4 regions of the Mesorhizobium sp. XAP4 genome follow, and region 1 is predicted to be linked to each of the others. Evidence: predicted binding sites of a transcription regulator. Region 1 holds the regulator's gene; each other region holds the start of a gene.
The links. The regulator PhoB, encoded in region 1, activates phosphate uptake and scavenging genes when phosphate is short. The targets are predictions, from matches to a motif close to TGTCATNNANCTGTCAT.
Positions count from the first base shown of each region.

Region 2: the regulator PhoB is predicted to act here: its motif matches at 2,909-2,925, upstream of phnF (phosphonate metabolism transcriptional regulator PhnF).
Region 3: the regulator PhoB is predicted to act here: its motif matches at 3,407-3,423, upstream of ugpB (sn-glycerol-3-phosphate ABC transporter substrate-binding protein UgpB).
Region 4: the regulator PhoB is predicted to act here: its motif matches at 2,429-2,445, upstream of P3C39_RS11105 (PhoX family phosphatase).

Region 1 covers NZ_JARIXW010000005.1:288,594-294,249, forward strand. Annotated here, with positions in the region: gene pstA (phosphate ABC transporter permease PstA) at 1-566, shown strand, start outside; gene pstB (phosphate ABC transporter ATP-binding protein PstB) at 584-1,402, shown strand; gene phoU (phosphate signaling complex protein PhoU) at 1,429-2,136, shown strand; gene phoB (phosphate regulon transcriptional regulator PhoB) at 2,153-2,842, shown strand; gene P3C39_RS22810 (ROK family protein) at 2,859-4,106, opposite strand; gene xylF (D-xylose ABC transporter substrate-binding protein) at 4,376-5,416, shown strand; gene P3C39_RS22820 (sugar ABC transporter permease) at 5,559-5,656, shown strand, end outside.
Region 2 covers NZ_JARIXW010000006.1:352,987-358,642, reverse strand. Annotated here, with positions in the region: gene P3C39_RS25630 (hypothetical protein) at 1-230, opposite strand, end outside; gene fosX (FosX/FosE/FosI family fosfomycin resistance hydrolase) at 227-646, opposite strand; gene P3C39_RS25620 (carbon-phosphorus lyase complex subunit PhnI) at 643-1,755, opposite strand; gene phnH (phosphonate C-P lyase system protein PhnH) at 1,757-2,368, opposite strand; gene phnG (phosphonate C-P lyase system protein PhnG) at 2,368-2,829, opposite strand; gene phnF (phosphonate metabolism transcriptional regulator PhnF) at 2,963-3,712, shown strand; gene P3C39_RS25600 (zinc-binding alcohol dehydrogenase family protein) at 4,001-5,020, opposite strand; gene P3C39_RS25595 (ABC transporter permease) at 5,087-5,656, opposite strand, start outside.
Region 3 covers NZ_JARIXW010000005.1:475,107-480,762, reverse strand. Annotated here, with positions in the region: gene P3C39_RS23715 (sn-glycerol-3-phosphate import ATP-binding protein UgpC) at 1-89, opposite strand, end outside; gene ugpE (sn-glycerol-3-phosphate ABC transporter permease UgpE) at 97-945, opposite strand; gene ugpA (sn-glycerol-3-phosphate ABC transporter permease UgpA) at 955-1,875, opposite strand; gene ugpB (sn-glycerol-3-phosphate ABC transporter substrate-binding protein UgpB) at 2,033-3,343, opposite strand; gene P3C39_RS23695 (EAL domain-containing protein) at 3,705-5,656, shown strand, end outside.
Region 4 covers NZ_JARIXW010000002.1:455,713-461,368, reverse strand. Annotated here, with positions in the region: gene P3C39_RS11120 (sensor histidine kinase) at 1-504, shown strand, start outside; gene P3C39_RS11115 (response regulator transcription factor) at 501-1,160, shown strand; gene P3C39_RS11110 (hypothetical protein) at 1,452-1,949, opposite strand; gene P3C39_RS11105 (PhoX family phosphatase) at 2,512-4,515, shown strand; gene P3C39_RS11100 (hypothetical protein) at 4,660-4,884, shown strand; gene P3C39_RS11095 (NAD(P)/FAD-dependent oxidoreductase) at 4,876-5,656, opposite strand, start outside.

The DNA of each region.
Region 1 (5,656 bases):
AGAACCGTTTCACCGACCTTATCGAGGTCAACATCAACAATCTGGCCGCAGTGCCGTCAATCGTCTTCGGCTTGCTCGGCCTCGCGGTGTTTATCAATTTCCTGGGCATGCCGCGCTCCGCCGCTTTCGTCGGTGGCCTGGTGCTGACGCTGATGACGCTGCCGACGATCATCATCGCGACGCGCGCCGCGCTTGCCGCGGTGCCGCCGTCGATCCGCTCGGCAGCTCTCGGCCTTGGCGCCTCCAAGATGCAGATGGTGTTCCAGCACATCCTGCCGCTTGCCGCACCCGGCATCCTCACCGGCACTATCATCGGTCTTGCGCGCGCGCTCGGCGAAACCGCGCCTCTGCTGTTGATCGGCATGGTCGCCTTCGTCGCCGATCCACCGACGACGCCTTTCGATCCGGCCACCGCGCTGCCGGTGCAGATCTATATGTGGGCGAACGAGGCCGAACGCGCCTTCGTCGAGCGTATGTCCGGCGCCATCATCATCCTGCTCGTCTTCCTCATGGCCATGAACATCACCGCGATCGTGCTTCGGCGTCGGTTCGAGCGGCGCTGGTAGAAAAAAGGCATTTTGGTATGAACATCATGACCGAACAGTCCCTTGAAAACGCAGTGGGCGACAAGATGAAGTCGAACGAAGTGATCAAAATGCGCGGCGACAAGGTCGGCGTGTTCTACGGCGAGAAGCAGGCGCTGTTCGACGTCGATCTCGACGTCCGCCTGAACCAGGTGACGGCGCTGATCGGCCCCTCCGGCTGCGGCAAGTCCACCTTCCTGCGCTGCCTCAATCGCATGAACGACACCATCGATTCAGCACGGGTAACCGGCAAGATCACGCTCGACGAAGAGGACATCTACGACAAGAACATCGATGTCGTCGAACTCAGGGCGCGCGTCGGCATGGTGTTCCAGAAACCCAATCCGTTCCCCAAGTCGATCTACGAGAACGTCGCCTATGGGCCGCGCATCCACGGATTGGCCAAGCGCAAGGCCGACATGGATCAGATCGTCGAGTCCAGCCTGAAGAAGGCGGCGATCTGGAACGAGGTCAAGGACCGTTTGCAGGAACCTGGCACGGGTCTTTCCGGTGGCCAGCAGCAGCGCCTGTGCATTGCACGCGCCATCGCCGTGTCACCCGAGGTGATCCTGATGGACGAACCGTGTTCGGCGCTCGACCCGATCGCCACCGCTCGCGTCGAGGAACTTATCGACGAACTGCGTCAGAACTATACGATCGTCATCGTCACCCATTCGATGCAGCAGGCAGCGCGCGTGTCGCAGCGCACCGCGATGTTCCATCTTGGCTATCTGGTCGAGGAGGGCGCCACCGACAAGATGTTCACCACCCCCGACGACAAACGCACCCAGGACTACATCACCGGCCGGTTCGGCTGATCTCTGGCATATGAGGGACGAAGATCATGGGTGAACATACCGTCGCATCTTTCGATGAGGATCTGGAGCAGATCAGCCAGCTGATCCGCGACATGGGCGATCTCGCCCGCTCGATGGTCGGTGGCTCGACCAGGGCTTTGCTCAATTCGGACAATGCGCTGGCGCAGCGGGTGGTTTCCGACGACGCCATCATGGATGCACGCCAGCGCGAGCTGGACGATCGTGCTATCACGCTGATCGCCAAGCGCCAGCCAATGGCCAACGATCTGCGTGCGGTAGTCGGTTCGATCCGCATGGCCGGCGACCTCGAGCGCATCGGTGACCTTGCCAAGAACATCGCCAAGCGCGTCGGCACTGTCGGGCTGAGCGTCACGCCGCACGACCTTTCGCATTCGATCGACGCGATGGCGCAGCTGGTGCTGATCCAGGTGCAGGGGGTCGTCGACGAGTATGCCGCCGCTGACGCGGCAGCGCTTGCCACGCTCAGAAACAATGATGAACGCATCGACGTCAAATACACATCGGTGTTCCGCGAACTTCTGACCTACATGATGGAAGATCCGCGCAACATCACGGCGTGCACGCACCTGTTGTTTTGCGCCAAGAACCTCGAGCGGATCGGCGACCACGTGACCAACATCGCCGAAAATGCCTATTATGTTTTGACCGGCACGCAGTTGCCAGCCAACCGTCCGAAGCAGGACGAGACGGCAATGTCCGCGCCAGCGGCATGACAGGGGTGACCAGCCGATGATCGCGCCACGCATCATGGTGGTGGAGGATGAGGAGCCGCTAGGCGTGCTGCTCCGCTACAATCTCGAATCCGAAGGTTACCAGGTCGAGGTGGTGACGCGCGGCGACGAGGCCGAAATCCGGCTGCAGGAGAACGTTCCAGACCTTCTGGTGCTCGACTGGATGGTGCCTGCGGTTTCCGGTATCGAACTCTGCCGCCGGCTAAGGATGCGTCCCGAGACCGAGCGGCTGCCGATCATCATGCTGACCGCGCGAGGCGAGGAAAGCGACCGCGTGCGCGGCCTCTCGACCGGTGCCGACGACTATCTGGTCAAGCCTTTCTCGACGCCGGAGTTCATGGCCAGGGTCAAGGCGCTGCTGCGCCGGGCCAAGCCGGAAGTGCTGTCCAGCGTGCTGAAGGTCGGCGATATCGTGCTCGATCGCGAATCGCACCGTGTCTATCGCAAGAAGAGCGAGATCCGGCTCGGGCCGACGGAATTCCGCCTGCTTGAATTCATGATGCGCCATCCAGGCCGCGTGTTCTCGCGCAGCCAACTGCTCGACAATGTCTGGGGCGAGACGATCTACATCGACGAACGCACGGTCGATGTGCATGTCGGCCGGCTGCGCAAGGCGGTCAACAACGGCCGTATGCCCGATGTCATCCGCACCATCCGTGGGGCGGGTTACGCCATTCGCGAGGACTGAACTCCCTCGTTTGAACTCACGCCACGTTCTTGCCGCCGAGACCGGATCTCGCCTGCACGCCCGGCGCAAAAATCTCCTGATCGACGAAGATCAGCGCCCGCATGGCGCAGCCTTCGCGGATCAGCGGCAGTTCGTTCGGCTCGGTGTCGAAGGAAATCGACTTGGAATGCTGGCCGCCGGCGGTCTGGGCAATCGCTTGCCGCAATGCCGGCTCGATCAGGTCGAAGGCGGCGGCGCTGACGCCGACCATGGCGACCGGCGCCGGATCGATCAGCGCAAACAGGCTGCCGAGGCCGTAGCCGAGCGCTTCGCCGGCCTTGCGATAGGCTTCCCGTTCGGGCCCGTCCCTCTCGCGGGCGGCGGCAGCCAGGGCGCGCATGTCGACGTCGCTGACATCGGCGACGGGTTCTGCATCCTCGCCCATCTGCCGCGCGTTGCGCCAGATGGCATAATTGCCGGCATAGGCTTCGACGCAGCCGCGCCGTCCGCAGCGACACAGCGCCCCGTTCGGCCGATGAATCATGTGGCCGAATTCGCCGCCCGAGGAATGGGTGCCGGTGAACAATTCGCCCTTCAGCACCAGCCCCATGCCGATGCCGTGCGACAAAAGGATAGCGATGAAATCGTCGCGGTAACGATCGGGATCGCGCCAGCGCAGCGCCACCGCCATCATGTTGCAGTCGTTCTCCATAATGGCGGGGACGCCGAACTCCTCTTCGAATATGTCGGCGAAGGCGATGTCGGTGTGCGGCGTGATCGGCGACCACAGCATGGCGCGGGCACGGGTGTCCGTGATGCCCTGGACGGCCAGCGCGATACGAGCGATGCTGCGCACGTCCAGGTCGGGATCTTCCAGGCGGCGCCGCACGATTGCCGTGCACTCACCGATCAGCGAGTCGCGCGACATCGTCAGCGTGTCGAGCCGGCGCTGTTCCTCGGATATTACCTGGCCGGCATAGTCGATGACGGCGACCGAGAGGAAGTTCAGCGACAGCACCACGGTCATTACCGCGGCCGCTTCCGGATTGAGGCTGAGGCCGACCTGCGGACGGCCGCGTTTGAGCGAGCCGGCCTCGCTCGGCTTGCTTTCGGTCAGGATGCCTTCGACGATCAGGTCGGATGAGATCGCCGAGATCGTCGAATGGCTGAGGCTTGTGGTTGCGGCGATCTCGGTGCGCGACGGCTGTCCGGCGCGGCGCACCGCGGCGATCACCATCGCGCGGTTGCGGCGGCGCAAATCGTCGTGGCGGATTCCGACCGACATGCTCTTTCATATCCTCCCGGTCGCCGCGGTTCTTCCTGCCCTGGAACGCTGTCGGTGACGCGGTCAAATACTGGCAGAAGCCGCGCGCCGTGTCATTTATTTATTCCGAGGCCCGAAAAAAATTCGAAACGACATCAAAATCCATCAGAATCGATGTTGACAGCGTTCGGGCGTTGGCCCAGTATTTTTTCGAGGCTCGAAAAAATAGGGCCTTTGTGCCGGCCTTCGGGCCAGTTTGGTCGCGCCATACGCGGCGCAGGGAGGATAATATGAAAAGATTCACAGCCGCCATCCTGGCGGGTGCCGCCATGTCGCTGACGCTCGCGTCTGTCGCGCAGGCGAAGGACAAAGTCGTCGGCGTTTCGTGGTCCAACTTCCAGGAGGAACGCTGGAAGACCGACGAGGCCGCCATGAAGACGGCGATCGAGGCCGCCGGCGACAAGTACATCTCCGCCGATGCGCAGTCCAATCCCGGCAAGCAGCTTACGGACGTCGAAAGCCTGATCTCGCAGGGCGCCAATTCCCTGATCATCCTGGCGCAGGATGCTTCGGCCATCGGCCCGGCCGTGCAGAAAGCCCTGGACGAAGGCATTCCGGTCGTCGGCTATGACCGGTTGATCGAGAACAAGGATGTTTTCTATCTGACCTTCGACAACAAGGAAGTCGGCCGCATGCAGGCCCGCGAAGTGTTCAAGGTCAAGCCGGAAGGCAACTACGTCTTCATCAAGGGCTCCGGTGCCGATCCCAATGCCGACTTCCTGTTCTCGGGCTCGATGGAAGTGCTCAAGGAAGCCATCGACAGCGGCAAGATCAAGAATGTCGGCGAAGCCTACACGGATGGCTGGCTGCCCGCCAACGCCCAGAAGAACATGGAACAGTTCCTGACCGCCAACGACAACAAGGTCGACGCGGTGGTCGCGGCCAATGACGGCACTGCCGGTGGCGTCGTCGCGGCGCTGACGGCTCAAGGCTTGGCCGGCACCGTGCCGGTCTCGGGGCAGGACGGCGACCACGCCGCGCTGAACCGCATCGCCCTGGGCACGCAAACCGTGTCGGTGTGGAAGGACGCGCGCGAGCTCGGCAAGAATGCCGCCGAGATCGCCTCGCAACTGGCCGACGGCAAGAAGACGAGCGACATCGCCGGCGCCAAGGACTTCACGACGCCGGGCGGCAACACCGTCAAGTCGCTGTTCCTGACTCCGGTTGCCATCACCAAGGACAATCTCAACGTCGTCATCGACGCTGGCTGGATCAAGAAGGACGAAGTCTGCGCGGGTGTCGCTGCCGGCACCGTCGCGGCCTGTAACTGATCCGGACCACTTCGAAATATCTGAACGCCGCGGCCCAAAAGCCGCGGCGTTTTCTCAAAGAATTGTGTTTCCGCATCATGCGGATAGCTTCTAGGCTGGGCTCCGGCATGCGCGTCAGACGGCCAGCCGGTGGGAGGAAATCATGACCGACACGACGTCCAACCCGCAGGCCGATACGGCGCGCGCGTCGGAACTCGGCGCCGTCGCCCGGTTCCTGAAGGCGACCGAGATCGACACCCG
Region 2 (5,656 bases), on a different contig from region 1:
AGGGGCGAATTCAGATGAACTCGACCGGATGGATGCATCTCGGAATTCTGTTGGTGGTGTTCGCCGGCGTCGTTCTCTTCTTCCTTCGGCGCATGATTCTGCCCGGCCCCAAAGAAGGCTCTCAAGGTGAGTCCCTGGGCGTCGGGAATGGTGATTACTCCGGGTATGACGGCTATGGCGGTCATTCCCACGATGGTGGCGGCCATGGTGGCGTCGGGCACTAAATTCATTCCGCAGCCTCCGATCCCCTGGCATAGCGCGCCAGCCGCTCATTGAGCGTGCCGGTGTGCAGTTCGAACATGTGGTTGTCTTCGTCGTAGAAATAGATCGAGCGGCCTTCACCCTCGACGCGCGGGCGCGGCGGGCGCATGTCGAGGCCGAGCCTGCCGATGCGCTCGGCATAGCGGTCGAAATCGGCGTCATCGATCTTGAAGGCGATGTGGTTGTAGCTGCGCTCTGGCAAGGGTTCGCCCTCCATGATGGCGACCCAGATGTCACCGATCAGGAAGAATTTTTCGGGCGACAGCGAGAACTGCCTGGCGTCGCTGGCATAGACTTCGCGTGCGTCGAATACGCCCTCGAGGATTTCGGTCATCCGCTCGAGATCGCGGACGATGAAGGTCATGTGGGAAAGGCCCTCGATCATTCCGCAGCCTCCCGCTTCTCTTCGACCTTCACGGGGTTTTCGCGCGCGTCATATTCGGTGCGCATGCGGCGTACGAGATCGAGTTCTGCCTGGAAGTCGACATAGTGCGGCAGCTTCAGATGTTCGACGAAGCCGGTCGCCTGGACATTGTCGGAATGCGAGATGACGAACTCCTCGTCCTGGGCCGCGGCGACGACATCCTCGCCGAGCTCTTTCGCGCGCAGCGCCCGGTCGCAGAGTGCCATGGCCATCGCCTTGCGCTCGCTCTGGCCGAAGACGAGGCCGTAGCCGCGGGTGAATTGCGGCGGCGCCTTGGCCGAGCCTTTGAACTGGTTGACCATCTGGCATTCGGTGACGCGGACAGTGCCGAGCGGCACCGAGAAGGGCAGTTCGGGCACGTCGAGCTCCAGCTCGACTTCGCCGATGCGGATCTCGCCGACGAAGGGGTGATTGCGGGCATAGCCGCGCTGGGTGGAATAGCCGAGCGCCAGCAGGAACCCTTCATCGCCGCGTGACAGCGCCTGCAGGCGGATGTCGCGCGCCATCGGGAATTCGAGCGGCTCGCGGGTGATGTCGCCGGGGACATGGTCCTGCGGCATGTCGCCATCCGGTTCGATCAAGCCTTCGCGGGCGAGGATCGCCGAGACGCGCGGCATGGCTTGCGCTTCCGTGTCGCGCAGCAAGGGCTCGGCGACATCGGCGCCTGCGGCAAGCTCGGGATCGAGCAGCCGGTGGGTGTAGTCGAAGGTCGGTCCGAGCAACTGGCCGCCGGGCAGATCCTTGTAGGTCGCCGAGACGCGCCGCTCGACCAGCATGTTGGCGGTGTCGATGGGCCTGGAGTAGCCGAAGCGCGGCAGCGTGGTGCGGTAGGCGCGCACCAGGAAGATCGCCTCGATCATGTCGCCGCGCGCCTGGACGATGGCGAGCGCGGCCAGTTCACGATCATAGAGCGAGCCTTCGCTCATCACCCGGTCGACGCCGAGCGCCAGCTGCTCGACGATCTGGTCGAGACGAAGGGCGGGCACCGAACGGTCGCCACGCCGGCGGTCGGCCAGCAGGCTGTGGGCGTTGGCGATTGCCGCTTCGCCACCTTTTACCGCGACATACATCTTACGCCTCCATCGTCTTGATGCGCGTCGTGCGCGGTAGGCAGGCGATGCCGCCTGATGTGGCGAGGATGATGTCGACGCCGCGCGGAAAGCGCTTGATATTCTGCTTCCACTGCTCGACGAAATGGCGTGGCATCTGCGCCGGCGCGATCGTGGCGCTGGTTTCGATGCCAGGACCTTCGAGCAATAGCGGCGTGCCGGAGACCAGATCGCTGACCTGCAGGATCAGCGTGGTCGAGCGGTCGGGATAATCCTGCGTGCCCTGCGAAAAGCCATCGAGCGCCATCATCTCGGCAGGTGCTGCGATCAAGGCGAAATGCGCATCGGCCGGTGTGTTGGCCAATGGCGCGCCGGTATGGAACCCAAGCCACGATCTGATCGCGGTGGAGGCCTGCAAAGCCGGGTCGAGCCAGAGCGGCGTGTCATTGTCGCACAGCGCCAGTGCGATGGCGCCGGCGGTAGCCGAGAGCGGCACCGGCGGGCGGGCGAAGGCCGGCAGCGGTTGCACGCTGCCCGGCCGAGCCATTGCGTCCATCACGGCGCGGAACACGGTCTGGGCGTTGAAGACCGGATCGGCGAACCCGCCCTCGATCGATTGCACAGCTGCGTCCATCAGTCTTCTCCGCGAACCATTGTGAAGAAATCGACCTTCGTTGCCGCCGTCTCGGCGCGGCGTTTTTCGTGCGCCATGGTCAGAGCCGACCGCAGAGGCGCTATCAGTCCGGTCTCGACCTCATTGCGGCGGGCAGGGTCCTGCCATAGGGCGTCGGCGATAGCCGCCAGCTTCGCCTTCTGCTTGTCGCGGCCAAGCGCATAGCAATGGCCGACCTGTCCGGACGGCAGCCGGACCGTGGCGCGGGTGACGGTCGCCTCGCCGACATTGAAGGGCGCGCCGCCGCCGCCGATGCGGCCGCGCAGGGTGACAAGGCCGGTTTCGGGGCCGCGCAACAGCTCGGCGTCCGAAGGCAGTCCGGCCTCATTCCAGAGCCGCACGATGTCATCGCCGCTGGATTGCGCAAGGGTTGCCATGGCGGCCTTGCGCTCGGCCTGGTCGCGGGCTTCCTGTCCTCGCATGAGCTGTAGTCCTCGTGGCTAAATTTGTCTATTGATATAGACAACTATACAAATTATACCTATTATCTAACGGGTGTCCATGACGGGTGGATGACAGCGATAGAAGACTGGGCGCTGGAAGGTTGGGGCAATGATGGTCGGGCGGCTAGCAGCGGACAGCATCGAGCGGCGCAGTGGCGTTTCGCTGTGGCGGCAGATTGCCGACAAGATGCTGCATGCGATCGCCATCGGCGATTTCACGGAGAATGCAGCGCTGCCGCCGGAGGTGGCGCTGGCAGAGCGCTATGGCGTCAACCGCCACACGGTGCGCAGCGCCATATCAGCCCTCGTAAGGGAAGGCGTGCTGCGGGCCGAGCAGGGGCGCGGCACCTTCGTGCTGTCGCGCAAGCGGCTGTCCTATCCGATCGGGGCGCGCACACGGTTTTCGACAGGGCTGCAAGCGCAGACGACGGAACGGCACATCGCCTTGCTCGCCTCGTCGGTCGAGCCGGCCAGCCAGCGCGTCGCCGAGGGACTGGGTCTTGCCAAGGGAGCCGATGTGATCCGCCTGGAAACGCGCGGCGAAGCCGATGGACGGCCGGTGTCGCGCGCTGCTGGCTGGTTCGAAGCCCGGCGCTTTGCCGGCATCGATGCCGCGATGGCGCAAACAGGGTCGATCACCGCCTCGCTGGCGCGCTTCGGCATCGACGACTATCTCAGGCAATCGACCGTGCTGTCGGCGCGCCATGCCGATGCGGCGGACCTTGCCGACCTCGACCTGCAGCCCGGCGCCATCGTACTGGTCACGGTCGCCGTCAACATCACGCCGGACGGCCAGCCGATCCAGTTTTCGGAGTCGCGCTTCCCGGCCGAGCGGGTGGAGCTGAAACTGTCGGCGCTGTAGGAGTGCCGGGCTTCTACGACACCGTGATTATCTGACTCACGCTGAACTCGGTCGCGCTCATTTGTCAGCGGCTTGGCGTTTGAGGACCGGCTTCCCCCACTCCGTCTCGGCTTCGCCGAGCCACCTGTCCCCCCTCCGGAGGGAGAGGAAGGACGCCAAGGTCGGCGAACTCGCACCCTTCCTCTACCCCGTCGATCGGGGGAGAGGTGGCTCGGCGAAGCCGAGACGGAGTGGGGGTCGACCTGGCTCGGGCGTCGTCAATTCGGGCCGGGTTCGCCGCCTGCCATGTTATAACCCCACCTCGATCACAGCCTTGATCAGGCCGGATTTCTCATGCGCCCAACGAGCCAGATCGCGCGGCGTGGCGGCGAGTGTGGTGCGGTGTGTGACGAGCTTGGCCAGTGGTACGGCCCCGTTGCGGATCGAGGCGGCGACATGATCGAAGTCGGCGCGCAGCGCGTTGCGGCTGCCGATCAGCGTCATCTCTCGCTTGTGGAATTCCGGGTCGGAAAAGCTGATATCGTCCTTGACGACGGAGACCAGCACCAGCGTTCCGCCATGCGCGACATGGGCGAAGGCCGACTGCACCGACTGGGTGTTGCCGGTGGCGTCGAAGACGACATCGAAGCCTTCGCCTGATGTCGCTTCCCTGACCAGATCGGGCACCGCGCCGCGCGAGCCGTCTAGCGTCTGGAAACCAAGCTCGTTTGCAGCGAAGGCGAGCCTTTCACTGCTCATGTCGAGCAGCGTCACGTCGAGCCCGGCGATGCGGGCGAAGATGGCGGTGCCGAGCCCGATCGGGCCGGCGCCGATGACCAGCGTGCGGGCGCCGGGGTCGGCGCGGGCGCGCCACACGGCATGCGCGCCGATGGCCAGGAACTCGACGGCGGCGGCGTCGGCCAGCGACAGGCCGTTGGCCGGATAGAGATTTTGCGCCGGCACCAGGATGCGTTCGCACATGGCGCCGTCGCGATGCACGCCAAGCACCTCGATCCTGACACAGCAATTGGGCTTGCCGTGCCGGCAGGCGATGCACTTGCCGCAGGAAAGATAGGGGTTGACGACGACGGGCTCACCAATGGCCAGTTCGACGCCTTCGCCGGTCTCCATCACGGTACCCGAGACCTCATGACCCATGATGCGGGGATAGGCGAGGAACGGGTGCTTGCCCTCGAAAATGTGGTAGTCGGTGCCGCAGATGCCGACATGGCTGACCGCCACCAGCGCCCAGCCGGGAGGCGGTGCCTCGGGTGCGGGCCGGTCTTCAAGGACAAGATCGCCGGGCGAACGGCAGAGGACGGCTTTCATGCGCTAATCCAGTCATGAAATCGCCGGCCCGTTGGTGTGGCGGACCGGCGGTTGATTGCGGGGTCGCTACTTGCCGCGGCGGCGCAGGCCGTCGAAGTAGACGATGATGATGATCAGCGCGCCGGTGATGATGCGCTGCCAGAACGAGTTGACGTTGAGCAGGTTGGCGCCGTTGTTGATGGTGGCCAGGATGAAGGCGCCGAGCAGCGGCCCATGCACCGAGCCGACGGCGCCGAACAGCGAGGTGCCGCCGATGACCGACGACGCGATCGCCTGCAGTTCCCAGCCCTCGGCCTGCGTCGGGTTGCCGATGCCGATGCGGGCGGCCAGCAGCACCCCGACGAAGGCGGCGCACAGGCCCGACAGCGTGTAGGCCATGTAGATGGTGCGCTGGACATTGACGCCGGACAGGCGCGAGGCCTCGGCGTTGGAGCCGACCGAAAACAGGTATCTGCCCCAGCGGCTGTGGTGCAGGAAGATATAGGCCGGAATGCCGACCAGGATCACCATCCAGAACAGGTTGGGGATGCCGATGAAGGAATTGCGCGAGAAGGCGGTGAAGGTGTCGCTGTTGATGTTGATCGAATTGCCGTTGGTCATCAAAAGGCCGATGCCGCGCAGCGAGGTCAACGTCGC
Region 3 (5,656 bases), 190 kb from region 1:
TTGTCGGGAACCGCGATTGAAACGCCCTTCACGGCCTCGAAACCGCTGGGGTAGACCTTCTTCACATCCTTCAGATCGACGGTCGCCATCAGCTTCTCACTTTTCGGAATCGACCAGGCCGCGAACGAACCAGCGTTGCATCAGCACCACGACCAGGATCGGCGGCACGATGGCCAGCATCGCTGTAACCATGACCAGGTGCCATTGCGTATCGGCATCGGCGAAGGAGACCATCTTTCTGAGCGCGATGACGATCGTGTTCATGTTGCTGCTGTTGGTGACGAGCAACGGCCACAGATACTGTGTCCAGCCATAAATGAAGAGGATGACGAACAGCGCCGCGATATTTGTCCGCGACAGCGGCAACAGGATATCGAAGAAGAAGCGCCACGGCCCCGCACCGTCGACCCGCGCCGCCTCAACCAATTCGCCAGGAATCGTCATGAAGAACTGGCGGAACAGCAGCGTGGCGGTGGCCGAGGCGATCAGCGGGATGATCAGGCCCGCATAAGTGTCGATCATGCCGAGATCGACCATCACCTTGTAGGTTGGCAGGATGCGCACCTCGACGGGGAGCATCAGGGTGATGAAGATCAGCCAGAAGAAGGTCATGCGCAGCGGAAAGCGGAAGAACACGATCGCATAGGCAGACAGGATCGAGATGAATATCTTTCCCACCGCGATGCCGAGCGCCATGATCGTCGTGTTGAGCAGCAGCCTGCCGACGCTGACGCCGCCGATGCGGCCGACACCGCCGAACAATGCCTCGCTGTAATTGTTCCAGAACTGATCGCCGGGCAGGAGCGGCAATGGCGGCCTGAGGATCGTTTGCAGCGTCTGCGTCGAGGCAACGAACGTGTAGTAGATCGGGAAGGCGACGATCAATATGCCGAGGATCAGCATGGCGTGGGCGATGACGGTGCGGAGCGGTGACTGGCCGATCATCGCTCGCCCTCAGCCGTAATGGACTTTGCGTTCCACATAGCGGAACTGGATGGCGGTGAGCGAGATGACGATGACCATCAGGATAACCGACTGCGCCGCCGAGTCACCGAGGATCAGATTGACGAAGCCGTCATTGTAGACCTTGTAGACCAGCGTCTCAGTCGTCTTGCCCGGACCGCCCCCGGTGACGGCATGGACGATGCCGAACGTGTCGAACAGGGCATAGACGGTGTTGACGACCAGCAGGAAGAAGGTCGTCGGCGCAAGCAGCGGGAAGACGATGGTCCAGAATCGCTTGGTCTCGCCGGCGCCGTCCATGGCCGCGGCCTCGATCAAGGCTTTCGGCACCGCCTGCAGGCCGGCGACGAAGAACAGGAAATTGTAGCTGATCTGCTTCCAGGCAGCGGCGGACACCAGCAGGATCATGGCGTGGGTGCCATTGAGCAGTGGATCCCAGGCGATGCCGAAACTCCTCAGCATGTAGGCCAGCGACCCGATCGAAGGGTTGAAGAGGAACAGCCACAGCATACCGGCAATCGCCGGCGCCACCGCGTAGGGCCAGATCAAGAGCGTGCGGTAGAGACCTTTGCCGCGCACCACCTTCTCTGCCATGACCGCAAGCAGGAGCGCCACGCACATGGCGACGATAGCGGTCGCAAGGGAAAACACCACCGTGACCTTGATCGAGTTCAGGTAGGCCGGATCGGTAAGCACTTTCCTGAAATTGGCGAACCAGACGAACTTGGTCCTCAGCCCGAACGGATCCTGCCTGAGCATGGATTGGTAGAACGCCTGACCGGCCGGCCAGTAGAAAAAAACGAGCGTGATGGCCAGTTGCGGCGCCACAAGCAGGTAGGGAAGGACCTTGTTGGGGAACACGACGCGAGGGGTCACGGAGCCACTCCGAGGTGATGAGGCGGGCGGCACCATGCGGCACCCCTCTCCGCCAAGATGGCTTTGATGAGCGTTTCGGACTGGACATCATCGACCATTGGCGAAATCGCAAAGGACGGCAAAACTCCCCTCACGAGGGGAGATGCCCGGCGGGACAGGTGGGTGCGCCGTAGAGCAAGGACCTGCGCTCGCTCTAATTCCCCAGCGCTTCCTTGATCGCGGCATTGCCACGCGTAACCGCATTGTCGAGCGCCTGCTGCGCGGTCTGCTGGCCGGCGAGCATCTTCTCGAACTCCTCGTTCTGGATATCGCGCACCTGCGGCAGATTCGGCAGACGTACGCCCTTGGAATTGTCGGTCGGCGTCTTACCCGTCATCTGCAGGATCGGGGTCTCGCGGCCGACATTCTTGTCATAGAAACCGGACTTCTTGGTCGCTTCATAAGCCGCCAGCGTTACCGGCAGATAACCCGACTTCTGGTGCAGGTATTCTTGCACCTCGGTCTTCGACAGGTAGGCGAAGAAGGCCGCGACGCCCTTGTATTCCTCATCGGATTTGTCCGCGAAAACCCACAGGCTGGCGCCACCCGGCGTCGTGTTCTGCGGCGCACCCTTGGCGTCGCTGTCATACGGCAATTGGCCAATGCCGTAATTCATGCCGGACTTGACGATATCGCCAAGTCCGCCGGACGATTCGGTCATGATCCCGCATTCGCCCGCAAGGAAGATCTGCTTGGCTTCGGAGGTGCGGCCGCCATATTTGAAGGTGCCGTCCTTGGCGAGGTCCGCCAGCGCCTGGAAATGGTTGACGAAAATCGGCGCGTTGATCTTGAGCTCGACATCGCCGCCGGCCAGACCGTTCTGCTGGGTGGCCCATGACACGTCATTCCAGGCCGCGAAATTCTCCAGATGTATCCAGGTCAGCCAGGTCGAGGTGTAGCCGCAGGCGGCCGCGCCGCTCGCCTTGATCTTCTTGGCGTCTTCCCACACTTCATTCCAGGTCTTGGGTGGGCTATCGACGTCGAGACCAGCCTTCTTGAAGATATCCTTGTTGTAATAAAGGATCGGCGAGGAGGAGTTGTAGGGGAAGGAGAGCATGGTGCCGTCCGGCTTCGAATAATAGCCGACTATGCCTGGCAGATACTGGCTCTTGTCGAAGGTCATTCCAGCGCTGGTCAACACATCGGCTGCGGGCTTGATGGCACCTTCGGCCGCCATCATCACGCCGGTGCCGACGTCGAACACCTGGATGATGTCTGGCGCCTGGCCCGCGCGGTAGGCGGCAATGCCGGCATTCAGCGTCTCGGGATACGTGCCTTTGAACACCGGAACGAGCTCATAGTCGCTCTGGCTGGCATTGAAATCTTTGGAGATCTTGTCGACGACTTCGGCATTGGCGCCAGTCATGGCATGCCACCAACTGATCTGCGTGACGGCAAAAGCGGAGGTTGAGGAAAGCGTCATAAAGGTAGCGGCAACACCGGCCGCGAAGCCGAAGGACTTCATGTTTCATCTCCCGTTTGTCATTGGCGAAAGGGGGCACTCCCGCGAAGGCAATATGTGTCGCTCATGACAATCAGACAACGGTTTTGTTGCAGATCGACGAACTTCACCCTTTACCTGACGCAACGCTCGCCTCCGCTTGGAGGCATGGAGAGCGATACGGTTAGCCGGCTTAGCGCGACGACAAGCGCGCCAGGAAGCACCGTCGGGACTGTCAAGCTGGCTTTCGGCGCGTCAGCCCTGATTGCAGCCGCAGCAACCCGAAGAGACACGCCAAGGTTGCAGCCGACTTTATCGATCCCTCAACGGCAACGCGCTACTCAATCCTGCTGCCCTGTTTATTTCCAAAGATCAGGTGAAATAAATGCTGACGGTCTACAATTGTATCGTCAACGAACATGATCTGAGACTGGTCGCACTCGCCGCGTTGATCTGCGGAATTTCCTGCTTCTCTGCTGTCAACCTGCTTCAGCACATAAGCCGTTCCACAGATCGGAACCGGCTTGCCTGGCTGATGATCGCGGCCACTTCGACCGGCTTTGGCATCTGGGCAACGCACTTCATCGCCATGCTCGCATTCACACCGGGCATACCCAGTGCTTATGATCCGGCACTCTCCGTGCTTTCGCTCGCTGCTTCGGTCACTTTGACGGCAGCCGGCATGTGGATCGCCACCTTGCGGGATGAGTTCGACTATCATCTCGTCGGCGGCGCCGTGCTGGGCGGCGGTATCGCAGCCATGCACTACATCGGCATGGCGGCGTTCGAGGTTCAGGGCCGTATCGAGTGGAACCTGTTGCTTGTCGCCGTTTCCCTGCTGGCCGGCGTAACGCTCGCGGCGCTGGCGCTGCGTGTCGTGCAGCGCCGCCCCTCCTTGAAGGCGACATCCGGCGGCGCGGTGCTGCTGACGCTGGCGATCTGCACCCTGCATTTCATCGGGATGGGTGCCGTCTCGATCTTCCCCGATCCCTCGATCGTCATATCCGAATACACGATCGAGCCGACCTCGCAGGCTTTCGCGGCCGCCGCCGCCACACTGGTGATCCTGGTTCTGTCGGCATCGGCGCTGTGGATCGATTTGCGCTTCCGTCGCCAGAAGCTCGAGGTCGACCGCATGCACGGCCTGGCCAATGCCGCCGTGGAGGGGCTGATCGTCTGCGACGGCAACCGCATCATCAGTGCCAATGACAGCATTGCGGCACTGACGGGCAAAGCAACAGCGACCCTGAACGGAATGCAGCTTGGCGATCTCTTCGGATCCGATATGTCGGGCTTCGGCGAACAGCCGCAGGAGGCCGAATTGAGCGGTCGCGATGGCACGAGCATTCCTGTCGAGCTGATCGCCAGGAGCATCGACTACTGTGGCAAACCGCACAACGTGGTCGCGGTCCGCGACATTCGCGAGCGCAAGAAGGCGGAACAGGAGATCCTGCGGCTTGCCCATTTCGATCCATTGACCGGACTGGCCAATCGCCGCAGCTTTTCCGGCCGGCTGGAGACGGAAATCGCTGCGATGGTCCGGACCAGGAAAGGCGGCCAGCTTGCGCTTCTGCTGCTTGATCTCGACCGGTTCAAGGAGGTCAACGACCTGTATGGGCACGGCGCAGGCGACGCCATGCTGCAGAAGGTTGCGCAGTGCGCGACCGGTATCCTTCGTCCAGGGCAGATGGTGGCGCGGCTGGGCGGCGATGAGTTCGCCATCATCGCGCCGAACCTGGCCGACCCGTTGGAGGCGGGCCGTATCGCCAACGCGGTGCTGACCGCCATGCGCGAGGAAAACCGGCTCTCGGTCGGCGGCGGCCTTGTGTCGGCAAGCATCGGCATTGCGCTGTATCCGTCGGATGCCGAAAACCAGGCCAGCCTGATAAGCCACGCCGATACGGCACTCTACCGGGCCAAGACCGAAGGCAAGGACACTTACCGTTATTTCGAAGCATCGATGGGGGCCGAGGCCCGCGACAAGCGCGTCATGGAGCACGAACTGCGCCAGGCGGTCGCACGCCAGGAGTTCTATCTCGTCTACCAGCCGCAGAAAGAGATCAGCAGCGGAAAGATGGTCGGCTTCGAAGCGTTGGTCCGCTGGCGGCATCCGACTCGCGGCGACGTGTCGCCGGCCATATTCATCCCGGTGGCCGAAGACAGCGGCGCCATTGGCCAGATTGGCGAATGGGTGCTGACGGCTGCCTGCGAGGAAGCCGCCCGCTGGGAAAATCCGCTGACAGTGGCCGTCAACGTTTCGGCGGTGCAGCTCCACAACACGAATTTCAGCCGCAAGGTCCACGAAACATTGCTGAATTCCGGCCTGGCGCCCGGCAG
Region 4 (5,656 bases), on a different contig from region 1:
CATTCAGGCGCAAGCCGCTCGACCGAGGTCACGATGATTCGCAAGACGCTGGAGGATGCGATGCGCGAAATACGCGGCATCTGCACCGGCCTTGCCCTGCCGCAGATCGAGACGGCTGCCGCAACCGACATTCTGCGGCTGGCCGTCAAGGAACACGAACAGAGGACGGGAACGTCGGTGACGCTGACGCTGGCCGGACAGTTGCCTGAACCCGGCGCCTCCGAGAAGATCAGCATCTATCGTTTCGTCCAGGAAGGGCTGAACAATGCCTATCACCACGGGCTAGGCAAGGATCAGGCGGTGAGTGCCGGGATGAAAGGTGGCAGGCTTTTTGTCGAAGTGTCGGACCGCGGGCCGGGTTTCGATCCGACGGCACGGGTCGAGGGCCTCGGGCTCGCCGGCCTCAGGGAACGGGTCGAAAGCATTGGCGGACAGTTCGAAACCTTGACCGGGCCGCAAGGTACGCGTTTGGTGATCCGTCTGTCGGTCGAGGAGCAAGCATGACTGGGACCATTCGCATCGCCATTGTCGACGATCATCCCCTCTTTCGCGAAGGTGTGACGCGCAGCCTGTCGGAGATCGGAGGCTTCGAGATGGTTGGCGAGGGCGCCACGGCGCAGGATGCCGAACGCCTCGCCGCGACGATGCGGCCCGACATCTTGCTGCTCGACATCTCGATGCCGGGCGGCGGGCTGAGCGCGGTCGCAAGCATCCTCGCCAACCATCCCGCCCAGAAGATCGTCATGCTGACCGTCTCGGAGGCCAATGCCGATGTGACCAAGGCGCTGAACGCAGGGGTGAATGGCTATGTCCTCAAAGGCGTCGGATCGCGCGGCCTCGCCGACATCCTGCGCAATGTCGCAGCCGGCGAAAGCTATCTCTCGCCGACACTATCGGCCCGGCTGCTTTCGGATCTCCAGTCCCAGCAGCCGACCGACGGCTTGGCGGAACGGCTGCGGCAGCTCACCGATCGGCAAACGGAAATCCTGCGGCTGGTGGCGGAGGGGTTGAGCAACAAGGAAGTCGCCTTGCGGCTTGAGTTGCAGGAGAAGACCGTCAAACATCACATGACCGGAGTGCTGTCGAAGCTCAATGTGCGAAATCGCACCGAAGCGGCCTTGATGATGCGTGAGTGGCGCGACCGCGACAGGCCTTCCTAAAGCATTTCACCGTTTCACGGAAACGGCGAGCTGCTCTAACTCTGTGACGCAATTCCCAAGGGAAAAGCGCTACGGGAAAACCGCTTCACACTTTTTCTAGAATTGCTCTGGGCAGGTCCGAAGAAATGCGCAGCGGTTTCCGGTCCCGGATTGCGCAAAAGCGCGTCGCGCCTCGGGACCGCAGCCATTGCGGTGCCGAAAACCGGGACGACGCCGGCCGGAAACGAGGTCACCTCCGCCGGGGGGCGGCGGAGGTGACGTGCAAAGCTGACCGTTGCCTGTTGGCCAGCTTCACAAAGCCTTGAGACGATTGGCATCGGCCGGCGTGGCCTGGCGGTCGATGATCGTGCGACCGAGAGCGTCTTTCATGCTGAAACGACCGTTCTCGAGCTTTTCCGTTATGCCGTCGGGATGCCTGACTGTGATCTTGTTGCCGGTCACGTCGACCTTGTCACCGGTCTTTGCATTGACATGGCTCCCGCTCTTACCCTGACTGGATCCTGATTTGCCGTTGTTGCCACTGTTGCCGCTGTTGCCGTTATTCCCATTGCCGTTGCCGCTGTTCCCGCTATTGCTTCCGCCGGAATTGCCGCCGTTGCCGCCCCCACTGTTGCCTCCGCCCCCACCGCCACCGTTGCCGCCGCCACCCTTGCCGGCGTATGCGCTGGCGGTGTGGATGCCGGAAACGGAGCCGTCCAGGACAATTTGATAGGGCGCAATCGTCAACACCAGCGCCGCTGCCGATTTGAGCGCCAGCCGGCAACAACGGGTCGTGACCGATCTGTGCATTCTGATCTCCGACGACTGAGCCCGGCGCGCCCCACCCCAACGTTGCAGTGCAACCAACATTGCCGAAAGACGCGGCGCCCGGAAGCGACCTCCGACCGTTGCGGTTGTCAACCAGGACCATTGCAAGCGCAAGGTTGGACTAAAGTCCCAAGTATATGCTAAATTAGCTTCGCATGAACGGCGCCGTGACCGCCATCGCTAAACGGGAGACTGGCTTTCCCGATGCCTGACGACGGCAGACGCCGAACATCAAGTCACCTCCGCCGGGGGCGGCGGAGGTGACTTGTCGAGGGTGCAGTTGCCCGTTGATCTGTTTTTTGCAAACGACTGATGTCGTCCGCCGTCGCGGGATGCGCGGCCAAGATGCCGCCTAAGGTCTCCTTTCATCTCGAACCGGCGATTCTGGAGCAGTTCACGGTCTGCGGGAATGCTTAGCCAGCGCTGCGCGCAATGCTTGTCGCGTCTGAAAGGTCTCCCGATGTCACGAAAATGTGATCCGGCGATTATAAGGGGGTCAAACAGGTACCCACGCTCCAGCCAATCCAACAGCCAGAGGCAAGCCATGACTGACCTTCGCTCCCCCGACACCCGATTCCGCACCAGCCTGCTCGAGGAAAACGACGGCCCGGCCATCAACGCTTCCGACAACCGCACCATGGGCGAGATCATCGCCGCGCGGTTCTCGCGCCGCGGCTTCCTCAAGGGTTCGCTGGCTGTCTCGGCCATCGCCGCCACCGTCAGCCCGCTGGCGCTGATCAGCGCCGACGAGGCCCGGGCCGCTGAAGGCTCGGCCTTCACGTTCGACGAACTCGAGGCCGGCATCGACGACAAGCACCACGTCGCGCCGGGTTACGATGCCGATGTACTGCTGCGCTGGGGCGATCCGCTGTTTGCCGATTCGCCCGACTTCGACCCGACGAAACAGTCGGCCGAGGCCCAGGCGAAACAGTTCGGCTACAACAACGATTATGTCGGCTACATCCCCATCGACGGCTCGGCCGAACATGGCCTGCTGGTGGTCAACCACGAATACACCAATCCGCATCTGATGTTCCCGGGCATCGTGAAGATCGTCCAGAAGGACGGCAAGAAGTCGGCCGAAGTCGCACCCCTCTCGAAGGAGCAGGTCGATGTCGAGATGGCAGCTCACGGCGGCACCATCGTCGAGATCCGCAAGACATCAGGCAAATGGCAGGTGGTGCGCGACGGCAAGCTCAATCGCCGCATCACCTCCAACACCGAAATGGCGCTGTCCGGTCCGGTTGCCGGCCATGACCGCGTCAAGACCAATGCCGATCCGTCCGGCACCAAGGTGTTCGGCACGTTCAACAATTGCGCCGGCGGCGTCACGCCCTGGGGCACCTATGTGATGGCCGAGGAGAACATCCATGGCTATTTCTCCGGCGAGTTGCCGGAAGGCCACAAGGAAGCCGCGAACTACAAGCGTCTCGGCATTCCCGAAGGCGCCTATGAATGGGCGGCGCATTACGAGCGTTTCGACCTCGCCAAGGAGCCCAATGAGGCCAACCGCTTCGGCTGGATCGTCGAGGTCGATGTCAACGACCCGACCTCGACGCCGAGGAAGCGCACCGCCATGGGCCGCTTCAAGCATGAGGGCGCCGAATCGATTGTCGCCAGGGACGGCCGCGTCGTCTTCTATCTCGGTGACGACGAGCGCTTCGACTATGTCTACAAGTTCGTGACCAAGGCCGCGTTCGATCCGAACGATCATGCCGCCAACAAGGACCTGCTCGATGATGGCACGCTGCATGTCGCCAGGTTCGCCGAAGATGGCACGGTCGAATGGCTGCCGATCGTCTTCGGCCAGGGACCGCTGACGGCTGAAAACGGTTTCACTGGCCAGGCCGACGTGCTGATCGAGACGCGCCGCGCCGCCGACCTGCTCGGTGCCACCAAGATGGACCGCCCCGAAGACATCCAGCCCAATGCCGTCAATGGCAAGGTCTATGTCATGCTGACCAACAATTCGAAGCGCAAGGCCGACCAGGTAGACGCCGCCAACCCGCGCGCCGAAAACGCCTTCGGCCACATCATCGAGATCGCCGAGGACGGCGGTGATTTCACCGCCGCCAAGGGCAAGTGGGAAGTGCTGCTGAAATGCGGTGATCCGGCGGTTGCCGATGTCGGCGCCACCTTCTCGACGGCAACGACGGCCAATGGCTGGTTCGGCATGCCCGACAATTGCGCGGTCGATTCGGCCGGGCGTCTCTGGGTCGCGACCGACGGCCAGGGCCCGAAAGCCACCGGCCGCACGGATGGTCTGTGGGCGGTGGACACGGAGGGGGCGGCGCGGGCAACCTCGAAACTGTTCTTCCGCGTGCCGATCGGCGCCGAAATGTGCGGTCCGCTGTTTGCGCCCGACGACCAGACCGCCTTCGTCGCCGTCCAGCATCCGGGCGATGGCGGCGAGGACTGGGAAGCGTTCGGCCGCCCGTCCTACTATGAGGATCTGTCGACGCGCTGGCCCGACTTCAAGCCCGACATGCCGGTGCGGCCGTCGGTGGTCGCCATCACCAGACAGGGCGGCGGCAAGATCGCGGTCTGATCGCCCTCCAGCATGGGGCGCAGCAGCGGAGCAGATTGCACCGCTGCCGCCCTTTGAAGTCGCGGCATGGGGTGAAGTCGGTCAAGCCTCGGGAAAGATTGGTAATTTAAACATGGCGCCCTAGGTCTTTATCAGGAGATCGCCATGTCGAAGTCCGTCTATGACCGTGGCTTGCTCAAGCCAGCCGATATCGCCAAGCTGCAGCGCGTGTTCGACGAGGCCTGCCGGCGGCGCGAGGCACATCCCGATTCCGCCGACGCGCGGGAAATCGCGCTTAACCTGCTCGCCCTGCACAATGCCGGCATGGTGGAAGAGGACATGCTGATGGAGGCCGTCGGTTTCCGGCGGCTGGAACCCAAATCAGCGTGATGCGCCGGGTTGGTGCGAGGCCGACCCTGCAATCCGTTTGGCGATCGCCTTGGCCAGGATACCGGCATTGGCGAAGCAGCCGCGAATGCTCGGCCGCATGCCGGTGAACCACAGACCGGGCAATTTCGGATCGGCTTGCCCGCCGTTGAAGAGCGGAACGCCCTTGGCGTCGAGCACGCCGAGCTTGCCGACCATCGGCTCCAGCCCGGTGCGGTAGCCTGTCGCGGCAATGACGATGTCAGGATAGATCAGGCTGCCATCGGCCAGGATCACGCCGTCACGGGTGAATTCCCTTATGCCGGGTACGACGGTGATCTTGCCGGCCTTTATGGCGCTGACGGCGCCGTCGTCGGCGGCGATCGCGGTGTAATCCGAGGTCAGGCGGCTGGCGCCGCCCGCAGGCGCGGGCGGCAGGCCGAATTTGGTCAGGTCGCCGAAAGCCAGGCGCTGCGTCGCCGACATCACCGCGTCGGCGACCCGCAACGGCAAGCGAGCCATGAACGGCGAAAGCCGGTGCACGGCGATCTTGCCGATGCGCTTGGGCAGCAGGGCGGGACCGCTGCGGGCCGACAGCCAGATGGCGGCCGTGTCTATGCCGGCCAGATGATTGAGCGCATCGAAACCCGAATTGCCAGCGCCGACGACCAGCACTTTCTGGCCCGCATAGGCCTGTGCGTCACCGAAATCCGCCGAATGGATGATGCGCCCGACGAAATCCTTCATGCCTTTCCATTCGGGAATGAACGGCTGCCTATCGCGGCCGGTGGCGACG